Regions from separate parts of the Lactiplantibacillus paraxiangfangensis genome, predicted to be linked through region 2. Evidence: predicted binding sites of a transcription regulator. Region 2 holds the regulator's gene; each other region holds the start of a gene.
The links. Region 2 encodes Rex, which represses fermentation and respiration genes when NADH is low (regulators of the CRP and FNR family bind a similar motif). Its sites were predicted from a motif close to TTGTGAANTANTTCACAA; they were not measured.
Positions count from the first base shown of each region.

Region 1: a site for Rex is predicted at 2,260-2,277, ahead of pplA (extracellular electron transfer flavoprotein PplA). Genes of this name have one in related genera too.
Region 3: a site for Rex is predicted at 2,501-2,518, ahead of AAA939_RS12185 (formate/nitrite transporter family protein). Genes of this name have one in related genera too.
Region 4: a site for Rex is predicted at 3,689-3,706, ahead of AAA939_RS05240 (class II fumarate hydratase). Genes of this name have one in related genera too.

Region 1 is NZ_BTPW01000007.1:90,058-95,956, reverse strand. Features, by position in the region: gene AAA939_RS05120 (FAD:protein FMN transferase) at 1-1,096, opposite strand, end outside; gene pplA (extracellular electron transfer flavoprotein PplA) at 1,312-2,238, opposite strand; gene AAA939_RS05110 (FAD-dependent oxidoreductase) at 2,521-4,431, shown strand; gene AAA939_RS05105 (NusG domain II-containing protein) at 4,527-5,018, shown strand; gene AAA939_RS05100 (Gx transporter family protein) at 5,025-5,594, shown strand; gene AAA939_RS05095 (polyprenyl synthetase family protein) at 5,601-5,899, shown strand, end outside.
Region 2 is NZ_BTPW01000022.1:26,701-32,599, reverse strand. Features, by position in the region: gene tsaD (tRNA (adenosine(37)-N6)-threonylcarbamoyltransferase complex transferase subunit TsaD) at 1-294, shown strand, start outside; gene AAA939_RS11795 (ABC-F family ATP-binding cassette domain-containing protein) at 379-2,358, opposite strand; gene AAA939_RS11790 (redox-sensing transcriptional repressor Rex) at 2,527-3,192, shown strand; gene AAA939_RS11785 (CPBP family intramembrane glutamic endopeptidase) at 3,240-3,878, opposite strand; gene groES (co-chaperone GroES) at 4,069-4,353, shown strand; gene groL (chaperonin GroEL) at 4,407-5,899, shown strand, end outside.
Region 3 is NZ_BTPW01000024.1:10,463-16,361, reverse strand. Features, by position in the region: gene AAA939_RS12200 (glycosyltransferase family 2 protein) at 1-586, opposite strand, end outside; gene AAA939_RS12195 (hypothetical protein) at 579-737, opposite strand; gene AAA939_RS12190 (diguanylate cyclase domain-containing protein) at 750-1,616, opposite strand; gene AAA939_RS12185 (formate/nitrite transporter family protein) at 1,650-2,414, opposite strand; gene AAA939_RS12180 (amino acid ABC transporter permease) at 2,565-3,218, opposite strand; gene AAA939_RS12175 (amino acid ABC transporter permease) at 3,233-3,874, opposite strand; gene AAA939_RS12170 (transporter substrate-binding domain-containing protein) at 3,874-4,710, opposite strand; gene AAA939_RS12165 (amino acid ABC transporter ATP-binding protein) at 4,731-5,471, opposite strand; gene AAA939_RS12160 (hypothetical protein) at 5,844-5,899, opposite strand, start outside.
Region 4 is NZ_BTPW01000007.1:114,450-120,348, forward strand. Features, by position in the region: gene citC ([citrate (pro-3S)-lyase] ligase) at 1-286, shown strand, start outside; gene citD (citrate lyase acyl carrier protein) at 276-566, shown strand; gene citE (citrate (pro-3S)-lyase subunit beta) at 566-1,480, shown strand; gene citF (citrate lyase subunit alpha) at 1,470-3,008, shown strand; gene AAA939_RS05240 (class II fumarate hydratase) at 3,750-5,132, shown strand; gene AAA939_RS05245 (flavocytochrome c) at 5,198-5,899, shown strand, end outside.

The sequences.
Region 1 (5,899 bases), on a different contig from region 2:
CAGATCCGTATTTATACCCGTTATCACCAAACAACGAGAACTTCTTCTTTAAGTTATTTGAAACGTAGACTTTTTTATCCTTCGTAATAAAGATGGCACCGATACCTTTATCGGCTTTGCCATTGATATACTTCATCCCATCTTTAAGTCCCTTATCAAAGGTGGCCGTCGATAACCCGTCACCATCCGTGGACTTCTTCGAAATAATCGAAACACCCATCAAATTATTCTGGTATGGGGCCCCGGTCTTAGGATCCATCAAATGACTGTAAACCTTACCGTGTTTCTTTAAGTAACGTTCATAGATTCCAGACGTCACCACGGACATGTTCTTAACAGGGACTGACCCAATTGCGGTCCCCCGTGAAGCCTTAGGATCTTGAATGCCGACGGTCCAGTTCCCGGTCTTCGTCCCCTTAGGACTGTCACCGAGAACGTAGATGTTCCCACCCAAGTCAATAATGGCGGTTGAAACGCCGTGATTCAAGAAATACGTCTTCACTTGGTCAGCCATGTAACCCTTGGCGATTCCGCCTAAGTCAAGTTGCATCCCTTTTTGTTCCAAGTACACGGTCCGCTTTTGGTCGTTTAGCTTGACCTTCTTGTAGTCGACTAGCTTAACGTTAGTATCGATTTCCTTTTGCGTTGGGACCTTAGCATCGGAGAAACCAATGTGCCACAATTGCGTGATGGGTCCAATGGCCATGTCGAATGATTCATCGGAGTTCTTACTATAGTAGTAGGCTGCTTTGAGCATCGGATAGAGATTCTTGCTAACCTTGACCGGATTCTTCCCAGCAGCAGCGTTGATCTTATCGATTTCAGAGCCCTTTTGGTTGACCGTGACTGCCCGGGCCTCTTTTTTCAATAAACTAAAGGCCCCATCAATTACTTTGGACTTACCCTTGTTATAAACCCGCAAGGTCACCACGGTCCCCATCATAAACTGGGTATCTTCGGATGGTGTCTGAACCACCTTAGTGGGTTTCGGTCGACTACTGCTAGCCGCACTTTTGTTCGAATTTGCACCACAAGCGGTCAAAGGAATTACCATGGCCACTATTAAACCTAACTGAACTAATTTTCTCAGCTTCATGTCGTTAACTTCCCCTATATATAATTTCAATCGTAATTATACCAAAATTTTTATGAACCGGTGGTGTTGAATTTAAAACCCTTTCAGAAACATTGTGTAAACTAATACATGATTGTTGATGCCACGATTTGACCTAACAACTGGTCAAAGACAGCTTTTAACAAAAAAAGCCCTCAGCTTTCGCCTCAGGCTCCTTACTAAAACGTACTTAATTGTTATTCAGCGAAGATCAAGTTATCGACAGTAATCTTCTTAGTGTTCCCATTTTGAGCGGCGTTTTGTAGTTGTTCAGCATACAAAACGAAGGTGTTTGATGATTCAGTAGCACCAGTAACAACGTCAACCTTAGTTGGGTCACTGCTCTTAACTAATGACTTGTTCAAAGCTGGTTGGTAAGTCTTTGGATCAGTCTTAGCAATCTTCTTCATTTGCTTGTTGTATGCAGCATCATTAGTCTTGGACTTACCATTCTTGTTAACTTGGTTGTAGTCTGACTTAGTGATCTTACCATTCTTAACGGTGATGCCAAACGTTACTTTATAACCGTGTGAGTAGTTCTTTTCAGCTAAGTTATAAGTTCCGTCTTTCATCTTCTTACCGTTGTTGATCTTGATGGTAGCAGTATCACCAGCTTGTGCGGCTTGAACTAATTGTTGCGTGTAGTTTTGGAAAGTCTTGGAAGATTCCGTTGCACCCGTAACAACATCGATTGAGCCAACGTTACCGGTTGCGGCTGCGCCAGTCAATGACTTGTTCAACTTAGGAATGTAAGCCTTAGGGTTCGTACCTGAACCCTTCTTCATTTGTTTGTTGTACGAAGTATCGTCAACTTTGGACTTACCCTTCTTATTCACTTGATCATAACTGGACTTAGTGATTTTGCCCTTACTGTTGACGGTGATGCTCATCGTAGTACGGTAGCCATAAGAATAGTTTTGTTCTTCGAGTTTGTAAGTACCCGCTTTCATTTTACCGCCAGCGGTTAACTTAGCAACCTTAGTTGTCTTGGCAGAGCTTGAAGAAGCACTCTTCTTAGACGATGATGATGAACTAGAACTTGATGAACTACTCCCACAACCTGCTAAGACTAAAGCTGAAATTGCGACAACTGATGCAACTGCAGAAACTGATTTAAACTTCATAATATCCCACTCCTAACCTTTTTGTATGAAAATTCACATTAATCTTAACGTTTAAAAATCAATTAGTCAATCCTATTTTATAAATATAATCGTATTTTAACGCAACCGTAGCGGTAATGGCAGCGTTTTACTGATTTTCAATTTAACCATTTCTTGGCGCACTTAAACAATGTGATTTATTATGCATTCTTACCGTCAACCCATAGACAACCGCTTACATTATCGTTATAATTATTAGTGGAATTATTATTTTCTATTATTATTCAAGGGAGTTGTTACGCAATGGCAAAGAAAAACATTGTCGTTGTCGGTGCGGGGTTTGCCGGCGTCTACGCAACCAAAAAACTGTCTAAGCATTTCAAAAAAAATGCAGACGTTGAGATTACGTTGATTGATCGACATTCATACTTCACGTACATGACCGAACTACATGAAGTAGCCACTGAACGGGTGGAGCCTGGGCATATCCAATACGATTTGCAACGGCTGTTCGCACGACGGAAGAATGTTCGCCTTGTTACTGATACAGTAACGGGTGTCGATAAAGAGAAACAGGTTGTTACCACTAAGAACGGCAGTTATCAATACGATCAATTGCTCATTAGTTTAGGTGGGGAATCCAATGACTTTGGCACCCCTGGTGTTAAAGAACACGGATTCGAATTATGGTCATTTGAACAAGCGATGGCCTTACGGGCACACTTGGCGGCGATTATCCGTCGCGGTGCTGCCGAATTAGATCCAGCTAAGCGTAAAGCAATGCTGACATTTACGGTCTGTGGTTCTGGTTTCACCGGTTCCGAACTAATTGGTGAATTGATTGAATACCGCGGCGTTTTAGCTAAAGAAAACAAGCTAGACCCTAGCGAAATCACCCTTCAATTAGTTGAAGCGGCACCTACCATTATCAACATGCTCAACCGGACGCAAGCCGGTAAAGCTGAAGCATACATGACTAAACATGGCGTTGATATTATGACCAACTCCATGATTACCGAAGTTGCTGCTGATCACGTTAACTTAAAGGGCAAGGATCCAATTCCTACCTATACGTTAATCTGGACCGCCGGTGTGCGGGCCAACAGTGTTGTCAAGAACTTTGGTATTGAAACGAACCCTCGCGGTGGCCGTTTGCTTGCTAACGAATTCATGCAAGCTAAGGACACCAAGAACGTCTTCTTGGCTGGGGACTCAACGAGTTATCAAGAACCTGACCAACCACGTCCCGTCCCACAAATCGTCCAAGGTGCCGAAGAAACGGCTGCCAAAGCGGTTGAAGGGATTATCAAAAACGTCGACGGTACTAGCAAAGAAATCAAGCCATTCAAGGGTGCTTATCAAGCTTCCGTTGATTCAATTGGTTCCAAGTACGCCGTTGCACAAGTGATGGACAACTGGAACGTTTCTGGTTTCATCGCCGTTCTTTTGAAACACGCCATCAACTGGTTGTACTACTGCCAGATTTTCTCCGGCTATTACCTCTTCCAGTACTTCATGAACGAATTCTTCCGGACCCGCAATGGTCGGAACCTCGGACGTGGCTGGATTTCACGTGCTGGTAACGTTTTGTGGAGTGTGCCACTTCGGTTCTTCTATGGCGCAATGTGGCTGTGGGATTGCTGGACGAAGGTTCAGGGTTCTGAATCATGGTTCACTGATAAACTCCGCTTACCATTTAGCTGGTTACAAGCTGCCGCTACTAGTGGTGCCAGTCAAGCAACTAAGGCCGCTGCAACTAGTGGCGCTTCCGAAGCTGCATCATCGACTGCTAAAGCTGCCAAGGGTGTCTTCAGTTTATCTTACATGTACGGTAAGGAACCATTGATGGTCTTTGACAAGATGCCACACTGGTTCGAATCCGTTACAAAGGTCTTCGTACCAAACATGGGTATGGCACTTTTCTTCCAGAAATTCATGACCTGTGTTGAAATCGTTATTGCACTTTGCATTTTCTTCGGCCTCTTTAGCTGGTTAGCTAACGCCATCACAATTGGTTTAGTCGTTGTCTTCTGCTTGTCAGGGATGTTCTACTGGGTCAACATTTGGATGGTCTTCGTCGCCCTTGCCTTAATGAACGGTTCCGGCCGGACATTTGGTTTGGACTACTGGGTTGTTCCGTGGATGCAAAAACATCTTGGGCACTGGTGGTACGGCAACGTTCGTTCACATTACGATGCTGTCAAAACCCGCTAGATGCGTTATAATTAATTGAATAGTTTCCCGATGGTTCAAGGGTTGCTTTTTCCCCTTGAACCATTTTTTATGCAACGAAAAAAGGAGGGCTGGCGATGAAGAAATTACGGGCGACCGCACGAGTGCTAAGGCGTTACGGCGGCATGATCCGACCTTTTGACATTGTTATTATTGTTGCCTTAATTATTTTATCGTTTACCCCAATAGTAGTTTTTTCATATCAGCAAAAACAACAAGCCCAACGTGCTGAGCAAATTGCCAAACGGCAGTCCAAGAAAAGTCGGACGGATTATACCGCGGTCGTTTCCCATAACGGGACCGTTTTAAAGCGGGTCAATTTGACGACCTTGACCAAAACGAAGCACTACACCTATCGCGCTAAGGACGGCCACTACAATACCATCACGTTTGAGCCTAAACGCGTCGCCATCACCAAGGCCAATTGCAGTGATCAAGTCTGCGTTCGACGCGGCTGGATTCATAAACCAGGACAAACGATCGTCTGTTTACCACATAAAGTCCTGGTTGAAGTCAAGTCAGGGTCCGGGCACGTTAAGTCCGGCGGTAATGGGCTAGTTACGGAGTAAAAACTATTGAATAATTCATTTGGACAATCAAATAAGACCCATCGAAATATTTACATTGCCCTCCTAGTTGCTCAAGGGGTGATCATTGGGATTTTAGAGCGGATGATTCCCTTCCCGTTCGCCTTCGCACCGGGAGCCAAATTGGGGTTAGCTAATCTAATCACAATCGTTGCCATCTTCACATTGTCCTTTCGCGACGTGATTACGCTAACCTGGTTACGGTTGATTCTGACCGCATTACTGGGTGGGACAATGTCAACGTTCCTGTACAGCTTTGGAGGGGCGTTCCTGAGCCTGTTTTCAATGCTCCTAGTTAAGTTACTAGGGCCAAAACGGGTCAGTATCATTGGAATTTCTGCAACTGGGGGCGTGATGCACAACGTTGGGCAACTATTAGTGGCGAGTCTGATTGCCCAGACGTGGACGGTCATGTTATACCTCCCGGCCATGTCAATCATCGGACTCGCGGCCGGCATTGCCTTAGGGATTGCCGCGAACTACCTATTTACACACGTGACAATTCTAAGCTACTTGCGGTTTAAGCGGACAAGGCACCCAAGTAAAACAAAGGAGTAACATTTTATGCAATCGGCAACGCAATTACACCCAATTTGGCGTGATTACCCGGCCATGCAGCCGGAATTAACCAAGGTCATGCAGCTTATGACCGATAACATTAACATTAAAGATAGCGCCATTTCCGACGCAATTATTGATATGATTCACAGTGGCGGTAAATTATTACGGCCCGCGTACTGCTTACTATTCTCATCGTTTAAGGATACGGACCGCGACCGGATGATCGCCCTCGCAGCCTCCTTAGAGACGCTGCACACGGCAACTTTGATCCACGACGATATCTTAGACGACTCCGAGCTACG
Region 2 (5,899 bases):
GACGTCTTGACGAGTAAGACGTTGCGGGTATTAAAGCAGTACCCGGTTAAACAGCTCGTTTTGGCGGGTGGCGTAGCCGCAAACCACGGCCTGCGCGAACGGCTTCAAGAAGTGTTACCAAAAGAATTTCCAAATACTGATTTAGTTTTGGCCCCACTCAAGTTGTGTGGCGATAACGGCGCCATGATTGGGGCTGCTGGTTACGTTCAGTACCAGCACCAACAATTTGGTGACGCAACGCTAAATGCAGATCCTAGTTTGGAATTTGATTGGATGCCTAACATGCCCCACTAAGGCTGACTTAGTACGGGTGGCAAACTTATAATGAAGATAAAAAAGCGGCTCAGATAAAATCTGAGCCGCTTTTTTTAGTTGGAATTAGTCCATATTTTCAAGGGCTTCGGCTTGTTCAGTCCAGTCCGTTTCGGCTTGTGCTTGCTCTGCGTTAACGGCGTCAAGCTGCTTTTGTAAGTCGCCTAATTTGCCAGAATCGGAAAAGTTTTCCGGTTGTGCCATTTCTTCTTGGATGACCGTTGCCTGTTGTTCCAAATCGTTCATTTTAGCTTCAAGTGATTCGACGCTACGCTCTAACTTACGCTTTTCACGTTGTTGTTGCTTGCTAGCTTGATAATTCTGCTGGCCCTTTGAACGCGGTACGGCAGCTGAAGCGGTCGTGGCATCTGGGTTAGCTAGTGCGGCCTGTTCGGCGGCTTCACTCGCGGCCGCCGCAGCGAGTTCTTCTTGTTCTTGTTTCTTATCGATATAGTAATCGTAGTCGCCTAAGAACAGTTCCGTTCCTTCGGGTGAGACTTCGACGACACTAGTGGCCACTTGATTAATGAAGTAACGGTCATGAGAAACGAAGAGGAGGGTCCCGTCAAAATCATTGAGGGCCACTTCCAACACTTCCCGACTATCGATATCCAAATGGTTGGTCGGTTCGTCAAGAATCAAAAAGTTATTATTTTGCATCGCAAGTTTAGTTAGCAATAAGCGAGCCCGCTCACCACCGGATAGAGCGTGAATTGGTTTGTCGACGTCTTCGCCGGTAAAGAGAAAGCTCCCGAGAATCGTCCGGATATCCTTTTCAGGCGTGGTTGGGTGTTCGTCCCATAATTCGCTTAAAACTGTTTTGCTATCATGAAGGTTCCGTTGTTCCTGGTCGTAGTAGCCAGTTACGACGTTAGTGCCGAAGACGGCTTGACCTTTGATGAACGGAATCTTTCCTAAAATACTTTTTAAGAGGGTCGATTTACCAATCCCGTTGGGGCCAACAATGGCGACGGCTTCGTGTTTTTTAACGTTAAGGTTATCCGGTTCTGATAACGTTTGACCAGCGTACCCAACGGCGGCATCCTTAACGGTCAAAACAATGTTCCCACTTTGCTTGGCAGCGTGGAAGCCAAAGTGCGCCGTTTTGTCATCGCCGTCTGGTCGGTCTAAACGGTCCATCTTAGCTAACTGTTTACGCCGAGCTTGCGCCCGCTTCGTCGTTGACGCCCGTACAATATTCTTGTTGACGAAATCTTCTAACTTACTGATCTCAGCTTGTTGTTTTTCGTAGTGTTTCCACTGGGCCTGAATGCGGGCGGCTTTTTCCTGAACAAATTGATCGTAGTTTCCGGTGTAGTGGATCATTTCATGATGGGATAGGTCGTAGACTTCGTTAACAACGCGGTCTAAGAAGTACCGGTCATGGGAAACGATTAGTAAGGCGCCGGTATACGATTGCAAATAACTTTCCAGCCAAGTTAACGTTTCAACGTCCAAATGGTTGGTCGGTTCGTCCAAAATCAAGAGATCCCGTTTTTCAAGCAATAGTTTGGCTAACGCCAACTGAGTCTTTTGACCACCAGAGAGTTCGGTGACCGATTTGTCGTAAACGTCGGCGTCGAATTGAAATCCGTGCAAAACGCCGCGGATTTCGGCCTGATAGCCGTAACCATTTTTTTGTTGAAAGGCGGTTTGAACCTGATCATAAGTTTTTAAAGTTTGTTGGTAAGTTTGGTCGTCCGCAATGACGGCGGGGTCGCTTAATTGAGCTTCTAAGCGGTGCATTTGGTCTTCTAAGGCGTGCACTTCGGCAAAGACACTGCTCATTTCTTCCCAAATCGTATTGTTGCTGTCGAGGCCTTGATCTTGGGCTAAGTAACCAATGGTCAGGTCTTTACGCATCGAAATCTGGCCCTCATCCGGGACCGTTTCACCGGCAATCATTTTTAGTAAGGTTGATTTACCCGCACCGTTGCGACCAACTAAGGCCACCCGGGCATGTTCTTGAATGTCCATTTGTACGTTATCGAACAAGACATCGGCGCCAAAACGCCGCATGACTTGCTGTACTTGTAGTAAAATCACGCTTTTTTAAGCTCCTTTCACATTTAATTCGTCACACAATTGTAGCATATTGCAACGGTCTGCCCTAGTAATACGGAATAATAAGTAATTATTATTTCACAAAGTGACGCACTATGCTAGAATAGTGTCAGCAAATTCACAAACTTTTGGTAAGGAGGGATCGTCCGAATGGCAGAAACAAAAATTCCTCGGGCAACGGCGAAACGGTTGCCGATTTATTATCGTTATCTCAATATTTTATTAGATGCCGATAAAAAACGGGTTTCATCAACGGAATTGTCCGAGGCGGTTAAGGTAGATTCAGCAACGATTCGACGCGATTTTTCATATTTTGGGGCCCTAGGTAAACGGGGGTACGGATATGATGTTGAAAAGTTACTTTCGTTCTTTAAGAAAATCTTGAATCAGGATACTTTAACGAACGTTGCCTTGATTGGGGTCGGAAACTTGGGACACGCGTTACTTAACTTTAATTTCCACAAGAACAGTAACGTGCGGATCTCCGCAGCTTTTGATGTTAACGAGGCCATTGCGAATACGGTACAAAGCGGTGTACCAGTATATCCAATGACGGAACTTAAAAAGCAATTGATCGAACAACAAATTGAAATTGCAATCTTGACAGTACCAACGACGGCTGTGCAAAACATCACTGATGAATTGGTAGATGCCAACGTCAAGGGAATCATGAACTTTACACCGTTACGCATTTCAGTACCGGATACGGTTCGGGTTCAAAATGTCGATTTAACCAATGAATTACAGACGCTGATTTACTTTATTGAACACTACGGTGAACAATTGGGTGATCACGGCAATTCTGACGATGAATAATAAAAACGCTTGGGATTTTTTCCCAAGCGTTTTTATTTGGCTAGCGGTTATTTACCAAGTAGTGTAGGTAAAATAACAACGCTATTCATTAAAATATGCGCTAACATCGAAGTCTGGATACGGCCAGTTTGGCGGTATAACCAACAAAAGAGTAAGCCAATGAAGGCGTACAGGATAAAGTGACCGTCGGCGTGCGCAAAACTGAAGAAGACACTGGAGATGAGCGCGGCCCCGATTTGCCCAGTCAGTGGGGCAAGGTTGCCAAAAATCACTTTACGAAAGACGAGTTCTTCCATAATAGGGGCGCCGACCATAATTGCTAGGAAAAAGAACGGGTACTGGCGGCCAACGGTTAAAAGCGTCGTCGTATTGGCCGACGCCGTAGAGTGCCCGAGTAGTTGGGTGAGCTGTAAAATCACCATTTGCCCGACAATGACCAGCACGGTACCTAACAACCCCCATAGCAGTGCTTTAACCCAACTAACGGGGTGCTTTTCTAGAGGATTAGGTTCGTGCATCCGACTGGCAACGATGACCAACAGCACAGCGCCGACTAGGTAGTCAACGGTCTGGATGACGAAGACCTGCGATCCCAAATTATGAAAACTAGCGACCAAAAGGCTAGGTAATGCGTAAATTATAAAGTAGAGGATTAAAATGATTAGCGATTGGCGGCGATTAGCCATCAGCTCACGTCCTTTGATTTAGTTAATTTTCGAGTCAATTTGACTTAAGTAATCCCATTATAGTCGATTTGACATTCTTTGACTAATAATTGACAAATCACTTGCATTCTTAAATCAAAATGATATAGTTATCTTTGTAATTAGCACTTGGGTATTAAGAGTGCTAAAAAGAATAAATGGAGGGATTCACGTGTTAAAACCATTAGGAGATCGCGTCATCTTGCAACAACAAGAAGAAGAAGAACAAACGATTGGTGGTATCGTTATTGCCAATAACGCTAAGGAAAAGCCACAAAGCGGTAAAGTTGTTGCCGTCAATGACGGTCGTGTTTTAGATAACGGGACGAAGGTTGCCCCAAGCGTGAAAGTCGGCGATCAAGTATTGTTCGACAAGTACGCCGGTACTGAAGTTAAGTATGAAGGAACTAAGTACCTTGTTTTACACGAAAAGGACATTGTCGCAGTCGAAGACTAATCCATTTAAAACAATATTTAATTAAAAAATTATTCATGAGGTGAAAATAGATAATGGCTAAAGAATTAAAGTTCTCTGAAGATGCACGAGCAGCTATGCTTAAGGGTGTCGATCAATTAGCTGACACCGTTAAATCAACGTTAGGGCCTAAGGGGCGCAACGTCGTATTGGAACAATCATACGGTTCACCAACCATTACTAACGATGGTGTGACAATCGCTAAAGCAATCGACTTGGAAGATCACTTCGAAAACATGGGTGCCAAATTAGTTTCCGAAGTTGCTTCTAAGACTAACGATATTGCTGGTGATGGGACAACCACTGCCACGGTCTTAACCCAATCGATCGTTAACGAAGGTATGAAGAACGTTACGGCCGGTGCTAACCCCGTTGGTATTCGTCGTGGGATTGAAGAAGCCACTAAGACAGCGGTTGATTCTTTACACGCCATGGCTCACCAAGTTAAGACGCAAGAAGATATTGCGCAAATTGCTTCCGTTTCATCTGCTAGCAAAGAAACTGGTAAGTTAATTGCCGAAGCCATGGAAAAAGTTGGCCATGATGGGGTTATCACCATTGAAGAATCCCGTGGGGTCGATACGAGCTTAGACGTTGTTGAAGGGATGCAATTCGATCGCGGTTACTTATCACAATACATGGTAACTGATAACGATAAGATGGAGGCTGACCTTGATAGCCCTTATATCTTAATCACCGACAAGAAGATTTCTAACATCCAAGATATCTTACCATTGTTACAATCAATCGTTGAACAAGGCAAGCCATTGTTGATCATTGCTGATGATATTTCTGGCGAAGCCTTACCAACCTTGGTTTTAAACAAGATGCGTGGGACGTTCAACGTCGTTGCAGTTAAGGCACCCGGTTTTGGTGATCGGCGTAAGGAACAACTTCAAGATATCGCCGTCTTAACTGGTGGTACTGTGATTACCGATGATTTGGGTCTTGAACTTAAAGACACAACTATCGATCAGTTAGGTCAAGCTAACAAAGTTACGGTTACGAAGGACAACACGACCATCGTTGAAGGCGCCGGTGCTAAGGACGCAATCAAGGAACGGGTTGACTTCATCCGTAACCAAATCAGTGAAACCACTTCTGATTTTGATAAAGAAAAGTTACAAGAACGTTTGGCTAAATTAGCCGGCGGGGTTGCCGTAGTTCGCGTTGGTGCCGCTACGGAAACTGAATTAAAAGAACGCAAATACCGTATCGAAGATGCTTTGAATGCGACCCGTGCGGCCGTTGAAGAAGGCTTCGTTCCTGGTGGTGGGACTGCCTTTATCAACGTCATTAAAGACATTGCCGCTTTGAAAGAAGAAGGCGACGTTCAAACTGGGATCAACATTGTTAAGCGGGCCTTAGAAGAACCAGTTCGTCAGATCGCTGAAAATGCTGGTCTTGAAGGTTCTGTCATCGTCGAAAAGATGAAGGACCAAAAGCCAGGTGTTGGGTTTAACGCAGCAACTGACGAATGGGTTGATATGATCGAAGCTGGGATCGTTGACCCAACCAAGGTTACCCG
Region 3 (5,899 bases), on a different contig from region 2:
TATTCACGATTTCTAAGTGAATGCACCGCGTCAAAAAGTTCTGCTGATAGTTCCGAGTCTTGTTGCGGCCAAATACCGCCGCGTAGCGTTCAGGATCTTCTAAACCTTTCTGGATTAAGAAGTAGAGCGCGTTGACTTCTGGCGCCGCATCCGCATCGTACACGCACAAGTATTCGCCGGTCGCAATCTTCAAGGCGTCGTTTAAGACCCCGGCCTTGCCCCCCGTCCCCGTTCGTTCAATGACTTGGAGGTTCCGCCCCGCAAATTCCGGTGTTGCCTTTAGCTTGCGAACCTGCGCCGCGGTCTGATCCTGACAATTATCCGCGTAAACGAGGACTTCGACCCGTTTTGCCGGATAGTTTAAGTTAAGAATGGCGCGAACCGTTGCCTGAATCACCAAGGCTTCGTTGTGGGCTGGAACAACGATCGTCACGCTGGGCGTCCGTTTTAGCGGCACCAACGTGGCCGAGTTATTCTGCTTCAGTTGCTTAAAAATAAACCAAACACCGCCAATTAACGTCATCACGGTCACCGTCACGGATAACCAAATTGAGAGAATCGCAATGATGTATAACGTATTAATCACGGCGGCAATCCTCCTTGTTGAACCGGTGGACGGTCAACCTAAAAATGCGCCACCAACATAGCCCGAGGGTAATCACCGTCAAAGCTAAGAGAACTGTCACAATCGTACACATGGGCATGACCCACAGGCAGTTTTCTAATTCCATATTCATTCGTTATTTCTCCTATAAATACTCTCTGGCAATATCAGTTTCCGCATTCCGTTCCAGTTGTGCCAACGCTTTGGTGGCGTTACATTCCCGCACCATGTGCTGCGTCGAATAGGTGACCTGGCCGACCCGCAAAATTAACGCGTTGCTCTCCAAGCCAATGCCTCCCGCAACTTGGGCAATATTTTTCTTAAACTTATGCCGGATCGTTGGCGCCTTAGCGCGGCTGAGCATCGGTGACAAGATAATAAACTTACCAGCACCCAAGTAGTACAACTGGTCTTCCGCGTAGAGCAAGCCATCCAAGTGCTTCGCCGTTGACCGCAGTAACGCGTTAAACTGCTGGCTTCCTAAGAAGTTAACGACGTTTTCTAAGAAATCAATTTTGACCATCGTTAGCGTAAAACGGTAATTTTGTTCATGGTGCCAGACTAACTTCATTTCCCGTTTAATCGCATTATTTAGCGCGTGTTTATTTTGCGCACCGGTAATGAGTTCCAAGTCCGGTTTGGCACGTTCAAGATCACTCAACGTTGCCGCTAACGCCTTCCGTTTTAATAAATGGTGGTCTAACAGGAACGTTAAGTAGGTCGTTAAGGGCGTAATTGTTAATAACGCGATTGCGGCCCAAAAATACATTTCTCGGGTATAGGGCATGACCAGCATTAAACCGCCGGCACTCATCCCAACAAACGACAGCATACCGCCCAAGATAATGTAAGTTGACCGTCCTAACAGCAGCCCGACGCCAAAGGTTCCCGCGACGACCATGAAGTTAAGCCAAGACCCATTGATGACACTAAAATACAGTAACGTGTATTGATACGCCAAAATAGCGAGTATCCCCATAAAAACAACGTTGTCGATCATTTGATGCTTCATATTGTAAATCCCCCATAGTGATGATTAGCTTTCCTAACGAAGCTTGCGTAAACTCAAGTAATACAAGCCGCCGACCAAGCCGGCACCGCCAATAATATTGCCTAAATAGACTGGAATGATGTTGGTCACGAACTGCCCCCAGGTCGCGCCGCCCTCAAAAATCGCTGCTGGAATCAAAAAGCAATTGGCAATACTATGTTGAAACCCAATGGCAACGAAGGCCATGATCGGCAACCAGATGCCGAGCATCTTACCGGCGCCGTCCTTAGCTGCCATTGCCAGCCAAACGGAAATTCCGACCAGCCAGTTACAGCCGACCCCCGAAACGAGGCTCGCCCAAAACGGCATGGTAATTTTTGATTGCGCCATGGCAATCACCGTCGCTTGGACGGGTTGCGCGTGGGTTAGCCCCGTCACGTGGCCTAAAAAGAACGCCACGCACGTCGCCCCAATAAAATTCATGATTGTAATTTCTAATAAGTTCACTAAAAAATCACGCCAGCTGACCTTATGATCATAAGCCGATAAACTGACCACCATCATGTTGCCAGTCACCAACTCCCCGCCCATGAGCAGAATCACAATGAGACCTAACGGGAAGACCCCCGCACCGAGGACCGGCGCAAAACTCGCCCAGACTTTCGGCACGGCGGCCACCACCCGAACATCAGCGAGAAAGCCGAGCGCAATCAGCGCCCCACCAAAGAATCCTAGAATTAACTTAGCACCTAACGCTAACTTAACTTTCGCTTGTCCCTTATCAATTGCCTGTGTGATCACTTCATCTGAACTAAACACCGACTTCCGCCTCCTTTTAATCTTACTGTCGCTTGTTACGGATATTATACTGGATAATTCACTTTATTTTATTAAAAAAATAACATTTGTTAAAAAAATCACAAAATAACGTAAAAAAAGGATCTGACATTTTCTGTCAGACCCTTATTCTTACGCTAATTTTTTGTCTAAGATTCGTGATAACACGGATAACGCGTAACAAATGGCGAAGTACATCAACGCAATCATAATAAACATTGGGATGATGTAGGCCGTATTTTGCCCGTAAATAATTTGCGCATGATTTAACAATTCCGGCAAAACAATGATGGTTGCCAGCGATGTATCTTTAATTAATGAGATAAATTGACTCACAATCGTTGGAATCGTCTTCTTGATGGCTTGGGGGAAAATGATGTGCCACAACGCTTGAACGTAAGTCATCCCGTTGGCACGCGCCCCTTCCATCTGACCGTAATCAACGGCCAAGATCCCGGAACGAACGATTTCTGCAAGCATGGCCGATTCAAAAATCGTCATGGCGAGGATTGTTGCGAACAAGATTCCCGGTTTAAAGCCCAAGTGCGGTAATCCAAAGTACGTAAAGAAGATGATCAAAATCAACGGTAAGTTGCGGACCATGTCGACAACAAAACCGACGACCGCGGATAAATACTTAATTTTAACGTAGCGTAACACGCCGAGAATTGACCCGATAATAAAGCTAGCAATGATGGAGACCACGGAAACTTCCACGGTCACCCAGAGGCCTTCGAGCAAAAAACGGATGTTAACCCACGAATAGGCTTGGATAAAATTTTGCATACTGAATGCCCCCTTTAATTTGCCAGCCGTTTTTCAAGGTGCCGCATGTAATAGCTCAGCGGCAGCGTAATAACGAGGTAAAAGACCCCAACGACCATGTAACTGTTGATCGTATCAAGTGACAGTGACGCAATCGAGTTGGCTTGATACATCAGATCAAAGCCAGCAACGAACGCGAGCACCGACGAGTTCTTAACCAAATTAATGAACTGATTTCCTAGCGGCGGAATGATAATTTTGAAAGCTTGTGGCAACACGATTTTACTCATGGCTTGCCAGTACGTCATCCCGTTCGCCCGGGCACCTTCCATCTGTCCCGGATCAACCGACTGAATCCCCGCACGGACCGTTTCAGCGATAAACGATGACGTGTAGATAGTTAACCCAATCGTCCCGGCCGTAAAGCCGTCGATCTTAGCGACGTACAGTGGAATAATCACGTAAAAAAACATCGCAATCACTAACAACGGAATGTTCCGGAATATTTCAATGTAAACCCGGCCGATGACGCGCATCGCCTTATTCGGCAACACTTCAAAAATGGCAAACATCGTTCCGATGATGGTACTAAAGACCAGTGCAATGACACTGGACAACAACGTATAGCCGATTCCTTGAACCAGCTCAGACCAGTAATGCGTTACGATATAGATCATTAGCGCGCCGCCTCCTTATAATCAAAGCCGGGCACGTTGCCAAACCACTTATTTAAGATGCGGTTATAAGTGCCGTCCGCTTCAATTTCTTTTAGGGCCTTATTCACTTCCGCTTTAAAGTCCCCTTGTCCTTTATTGATTGCAATTCCGTAAGGTTCCTTCGTAAAGGCACCCCCGACAACTTGGTACCCGGGGTTTTGCGTCGCCATCCCGTAAAGGATCCCGTTATCCGTCGTCAACGCAGCGCCTTGACCGGATTTCAACGCCGTCATGGCCTGCGCATAGTCGGATAGTTCCAACACCCGGGCTTTAGGTGCAAACTTCTTAATGTTAGCCACCGAGTTGGCCCCGGTCACCCCGAGAACTTTAGTGCCAGGTTTGTTCAGATCTTTCACAGATTTGATATTGCTCCCTTCCTTAACCAGTAAGGACTGGCCCGCGTCAAAGTACGATTGCGAGAAATCAACCTGCTTTTCACGTTCGGGGGTGATCGTCATCGTCGCAATGATCGCGTCGATGTTCCCATTTTTCAACAACGGAATTCGGGTTTGACTAGTTACTTGGACAAACTTAGCGTGCCCGTTCTTCCCTAAAACGCGTTTAGTCACCGCCTTAGCAATGTCCACGTCAAATCCCTTAACTTGGTTATCCTTCACGTCCATCAAGCCAAACAGTTTAGTATCGGCTTTGACGCCCCAAGTAATCGTATTGCTCGTCCGGTCGTTTTGTAAAACGTCTTGTTGGGATAACGACTTACGGGAACCGCACGCCGTCAGTACAATCACCAACAAGCTAAGTATCCCGAGCGCACTCGTTATTCGTTTCAACTTTTTCATTCATATGCCTCCCCGCTTACTTAGTGTGCGATGATTTTGCTCAAGAATTGGCGGGCCCGTTCATTAGCCGGTTGCCCATCGAAGAAGGTTTCCTTGGCATCATCTTCCAAGATTTCGCCATCTGCCATGAAGATCACGCGGTCAGCCACTTCGCGGGCAAAGCCCATTTCGTGGGTCACGACAAGCATGGTCATACTGGAATCTTCGGCGACTGACTTCATCACGTTTAACACGTCGTCAATCATTTCAGGATCAAGCGCCGACGTTGGTTCGTCGAATAACAGACACTTGGGCTTCATCGCAAGTGACCGCGCGATGGCGATCCGTTGTGACTGTCCACCTGAAAGTTGGCTCGGTAAATTATTCGCTTTATCAGCCAACCCGACGCTGTCTAATAGCGCCATCGCCAATTTTTTATTTTCAGCTTCCGGCCGTTTTAACACCAACCGGGGGGCAATCATAATATTTTCTAATACCGTTTTATTAGCGTATAAATTAAAATGTTGAAAAACCATCCCGACATTTTTCCGAATCTTGTTCATATCGGTCTTCCGGTCCGCCAAGTCAAATCCATTGACTAACAACTGCCCGGACTGAACCCGTTCCAAACCGTTAACGGTTCGAATCAAGGTACTCTTACCAGAACCAGAGGGGCCGATCAAAACAACTTTTTCACCCTCGTTGATTGTTAAGTTAATGTTCTTAAGGGCGTGAAAATCACCGTAATACTTTTCCACGTTGTGAAATTCGATCATTGACATCGTTGTCACCTTCGCTTTCTCTATCAGTCTTTTGACTGACGGACAAGAATAATCGCATTAATATCAAAAGTTAAATAAACCTTATCCTTCGTTAATGCTATTTAAATAGTTTAATACATAATTAGTAAATCTGTCAAAAAGCATACTTTTATTGTTCGCTATAGCCAAAATAGTGGTATAGTTTCCAAACTATTTCAGTTAAAATAACTCATTTTTCGTTTTTATTCTGAATAGCAGGTCTTTTTCAACGTAGATTGTTCGGAATTTAGGCCAAAAAAGCGACTACAAAATTTTTAAATTTTGTAGTCGCTTACTAAAAATTTTATTTTAAGATTCCGCCATCATGACAACGCCCACCATTATCATGCAGCTTTATTTCTGCTTTGATTTTTCATAAATGATAACGCCAATATAGCCAACCAGCATTA
Region 4 (5,899 bases), on a different contig from region 2:
CATTACAACCCGGTTTGTCGGGAGTGAACCAACGTCGCGGACAACTGCGATTTATAATCAAACCTTGCAGCGCGAACTGCCACCCGCCGTTAAGGTCCAAGTCGTGCCGCGAACTGAAGTGGCAGATCAGCCAATTTCAGCGCGGACGGTTCGACAATGGATTCAAAGTGGCGACTTAACCAAGTTAAATCAACTAGTACCGCCGACAACGGCACAGTTTATAAAAAATAATTTATCAGTGTTACAAAGTCGCATTCAGGAAGGAATGAAAATTAATGGAAATTAAGACATCGGCTTTTGCCGGAACGTTGGAATCATCTGATATTCAAATCATGTTAATGGCGGGGGATAACGGCATTCAGATCGATTTAGAATCAGATGTTATTAAACAATTTGGTGCTCAAATCAAACACGTGATTACCACCACTTTGCAGCAATTAAATATTGATAATGTGCGGGTGCGTGCTGTCGATAAAGGGGCTTTGGACTGTGTCATTAAAGCACGGACGATTGCCGCTGCACAGCGGGCCCTCGAAACCACGACACCAGCATGGGAGGTATTATAATGGCTGAAAAAGAAGAACGATTACGTCGTACAATGATGTTTGTGCCAGGCAATAACCCCGCAATGGTCAAGGATGCGGGTATTTACGGCGCTGATTCCATCATGTTTGATTTGGAAGATGCCGTTTCGATGGCTGAAAAGGATGCCGCCCGTTTACTGGTGTACGAAGCCTTAAAGACCCAGGACTATGGTAATGCTGAACTCGTTGTTCGGGTTAATGGCTTGGATACTAAGTACTATGCGGATGATGTCAAAGCGATGGTTAAGGCGGGGATCGATGTTATTCGGTTGCCAAAAGTTGAATCCGCAGAAATGATGAAGACACTGGTCAAGGATGTGGCCGCTGCTGAAAAAGAATTTGGGATTCCCGTGGGGACGACCCATGTCATGGCGGCCATTGAAAGTGCTAAGGGTGTGTTAAACGCACCAGCAATCGCAGCATCTTCCGACCGGATGATTGGGGTTGCCTTATCTGCAGAAGATTATACGACCGATATGAAGACCCATCGTTATCCTGACGGTGCTGAATTAGAGTTTGCCCGTAACATGGTCTTACATTCAGCACGGGCAGCTGGGATTGCAGCGTTTGATACGGTCTTTACGAATATGTCTGATCCTGAAGGCTTCTACCGTGAGACGCGCCACATTCATCAACTTGGTTTTGATGGCAAATCACTCGTTAACCCACGCCAAATTGCGATGGTCAACTCAGTCTACGAACCGACTAAGGATGAAGTCATCAAGGCACAAAAGGTGATCGCAGCGATTGAAGAAGCCCGGATTAAGGGTTCTGGTGTCATCTCGATGAACGGACAAATGGTCGACCGGCCCGTTGTCCTACGTGCACAGCGTGTGATGAAGCTAGCCAAAGTTTCCAACCTACTTGATGAGGAGGGCAATTACATTGAAAAATAGTGTAAATCGTGAATTACCAGCGGATTTAATGGAAAAGTTAAATTATCAAGGATTTGAATCGGCCGAAATCGGTCACCCAGAGATTCAACGGGTGGCACCAAAAGTCCACGTTTCAACCGGGGACGATAAAGTCGTTGACTCCGTTGCGGACGTCGTTAAAGCAACGGTTAAAGATGGGATGACAATTTCATTTCACCATCATTTCAGAAATGGTGACTTTGTCTTTAACCAAGTGATGCGGGCAATTATTGATGCGGGCATTAAAAACTTAACGTTAGCACCTTCTTCATTGACGGGTGTGATGAACGATATGGTTATTGAAGCCATCAAAGCTGGCACCATTACCAACATCACGAGTTCCGGGATGCGGGGCTCGCTTGGCGACTTCGTTTCACATGGTGGCTTGGCCAACCCAGTGATTTTCCGGTCACATGGGAACCGAGCACGGGCCATTGAACACGGCGATATTAAAATTGACGTGGCTTTCCTTGGTGTGCCCAACGCCGATCGGTTAGGTAATGCTAACGGGATGGCTGGCAAGGCGGTCTTCGGTTCATTAGGTTATGCGTTAATGGATGCTCAGTATGCCAACCAGGTCGTGTTATTAACGGATAATTTAGTGGCTTACCCGAATACGCCAGCGTCAATCAAACAAACTCAGGTCGATTACGTAGTGAAGGTTGATCAAGTTGGTGATCCTGACAAGATTGGTTCCGGGGCAACCCGTTTCACCAAAGACCCTAAGGAATTGAAGATTGCGCAGACCGTTAATGATGTCATTGTGAACTCACCATACTTCAAAAATGGCTTTTCATTCCAAACTGGTTCTGGTGGTGCAGCGCTGGCCGTAACGCGTTACTTGAGACAAGCGATGCTCGACAACCAGATCAAGGCGTCGTTTGCACTTGGTGGGATTACCAAGCCAACGACGGACCTGTTGGAAGAAGGTTTAGTCGACAAGGTCATGGACGTTCAAGATTTTGATAAGGGCGCGGCAGCATCCATGCATGCTAACCCGAAGCAACAAGAAATTGACGCGTCATGGTATGCTGACCCTGATAATAAGGGCGCGATGGTTGACCAATTAGACGTTGCGATTCTGAGTGCTTTGGAAATTGACACGCACTTTAACGTCAACGTCATGTCTGGTTCAGATGGCGTGATTCGGGGCGCCATTGGTGGTCATCAAGATGCAGCGACAGCTAAGTTAACCATTATTTCTGCACCACTTGTTCGTGGGCGGTTAGCGACGATTGTCCCAGAAGTGACGACCGTGGTTACACCTGGCGACTCAATTGACGTGGTCGTGACGGAATACGGGATTGCCATCAACCCGCGGCGCCAAGACCTAGTTAAGGCACTCAGCAACGTTCCCGGGGTACCGGTCTACACCATCGAAGAGCTGCAACAACTTGCTGAAAAGAAAGTCGGCCAACCACAACCACTTGAATTTACGGATCGCACGGTTGCTTTGATTGAATACCGTGACGGGACGATTATTGATAGTATCAAAGCGGTTAAAGATTAAGCTTAACCGTGATTGATTTAAAACATGAAACTTGAATAATAATAATTAAAACAACGTTGATACTTTTGTGTCAACGTTGTTTTAGGGTATTATAAAGTTAACGGTTGAAAAGTCTAAAACCGCTATTAACATCGTAACGATAGGCATTCCTAAATTGTCCGCTCCGTCGGGGAGCCTTGGTGTGCTATGGGGGACGGTCCCAGCCACAGGGCGGTCTGCGACCTCGATTCGAAGCCGCCAGCCCACGTCTTTGAATCGCCCCGCAAGATTGGCAGACAAAAAACACTTGCCAATTTTGCCGACACAGCATACCAAGGCTCCCCGACTGCGCTCAAAATAGGCTTACTATTGTGATTTGGATAATCAGTGGCAATCGGACTAACTCACAAGTAATCAATTTGTATTAGTCTGAATACTGATATAACAAAAATCAATCCTGAATTTAACTTTCAAGCTTTAGAAAGCTAGCTAAAAGTCGTCTATTTTGAACAGGGAAGACGATCGTGATTCAAAGTTAATGATGAAACTATGTGAATAAATAAACATTTTTGGGAGAGGTGATTGTTGAACAGAAATTATAGCTCTAATCGTTGTCATATCAACCTCATAACTAATACTTATAGCTAAAACTGGTTTTGACTATAGTCATATTGAGGCACTAGAATTAAATCATAAATTGAATGTTATTTTTTTCACACATTTAGTAAGCGCTTACTACTATATTAATTGGAGGTCATCAACATGACAGAATATCGAGTAGAATCAGATACGTTAGGCAAAGTTAAAATTCCAGTAACCGCACTATGGGGTGCGCAAACTGAACGCAGTCGTCACAATTTCCCGACTGGAACGAAAATGCCACTAGAAATGATTCGGGCACTGCTTCAAATTAAGCGGGCAGCCGCAATTGCGAACAAAGAAGTTGAAGCAATGACTGCTGAAAAGGCTGATTTAATTGTGGCTGCCATTGATAAGCTGTTGGCGTTAGATGACGAAGATTTACGTAAAGACTTCCCACTGGTTGTTTATCAAACTGGTTCCGGGACGCAAACGAACATGAACGTTAACGAAGTTGTTGCGCATATGGCTGGAAAAATTAATCCAGACATTGAAATCTTGCCAAATGACGACGTAAACCATGGGCAAAGTTCCAACGATATCTTCCCAACGGCAATGAATATTACGGCCGCCGTTGCGGTGGATAAATTGATTGCCGCTGCGGAACACTTATTAGCCGAATTAAAGCTCAAGCAAAAGAAGTACTGGCGCGTCGTTAAAATCGGCCGGACACATCTTCAAGATGCGACACCATTAACATTCGGTCAAGAAGTTAGTGGTTGGGCCAGTGCCATTGAACATGATATTAACTACTTAAAGCAATTGAATCCAACCTTGAGTGAACTTGCCATGGGCGGAACGGCCGTTGGGACCGGCTTAAACGCTGCGCCTCACTTTGCTGAAAATATTGCAGCGGAAATGAGCAAGCTTTATGGGATCGAATTTACAGCGGATTCCAACAAGTTTTATGGCTTAGCTCATCATTCTGGTTTGAACGTGGTTCACGGTGCCATTAAGACGTTAGCTGCTGATCTGATGAAGATCGCTAATGATGTTCGCTTCTTGGCTAGTGGCCCCCGTGCCGGCTACGATGAATTAAACATTCCAGCTAATGAACCCGGCTCATCAATTATGCCTGGTAAAGTTAACCCAACCCAGGCGGAAGCCATTACGATGGCGGCTGTACGGGTTATGGGTAACGACGTGGTCGTGGACTTAGCATCGAGCCAAGGTAACTTTGAAATGAACGTTTACAAGACGGTCTTAATTGATGCCTTCTTACAATCAGCTGAATTATTGGCCGGGACCATTACAGGGTTCACAGACCGAATGATTGCCGGATTGACCGTTAACCAGGATCGGATGGCTGAATTAGTCGACAGTTCATTGATGACCGTTACGGCCCTTTCACCACACATTGGTTACCATGACAGTGCAATGATTGCCCAAGCAGCTGAAAAAGCTGGAACGACTTTACGTGAAGCTGCAATTAAGTCCGGAAAAGTCACGGCGGAACAATTCGATGAATGGATGGTTCCACTAGACATGACGAATATTGATGATTAAAGTAAGATGGGCTGGATTTTTTCAGCCCATTTCATGATGTATGATTAAGTGAGAGGGGTAATTTGATGGCTGACAAATTTACGTTTACACCAACCGCATTAACGAATTTAAAAACAAACTATGACGTGGTCATTATTGGATCGGGTGGTGCCGGATTAACGGCTGCCATTCAAGCACACGAATTAGGCTTGAAGCCAGTAATTTTAGAAAAGATGCCGAAAATCGGTGGTAATACCAACCGAGCATCTTCTGGGATGAATGCGGCGGAAACCAATGTGCAACTACATCACCATATCGTTGACAGTTTTGAAGGCTTCTACGACGAAACCTTCAAAGGTGGCGGCGGGATGAACAATCAGGCCTTGCTGAAGTTCTTTACAGAACACAGTGCCTTAGCAATTGACTGGTTAGCTGACCACGACATCAAACTGGATGATTTGACCATTACTGGTGGGATGAGTGTCATGCGGACCCACCGGCCGAGTTCAATGGCCCCAATCGGTGGTTTCTTAGTAACCGAATTGTTAAAACAAGTCGCAGCGGCCAAATTACCGTTATTTACAGACGTTAAGGTTGATCAATTGATTGTGACAGCTGGCAAAATCAGTGGTGTCCAAGCAACGACTCCTGACGGTGCAGTCACGATTACGGCGGGTGCCGTGTTACTAGCAACGGGTGGTTTTGGCGCTAACAAAGCTTTACTAGGCAAGTATCGTGATGATCTCAAAGATTATCAGACGACCAACCAACCGGGTGCAACCGGTGAT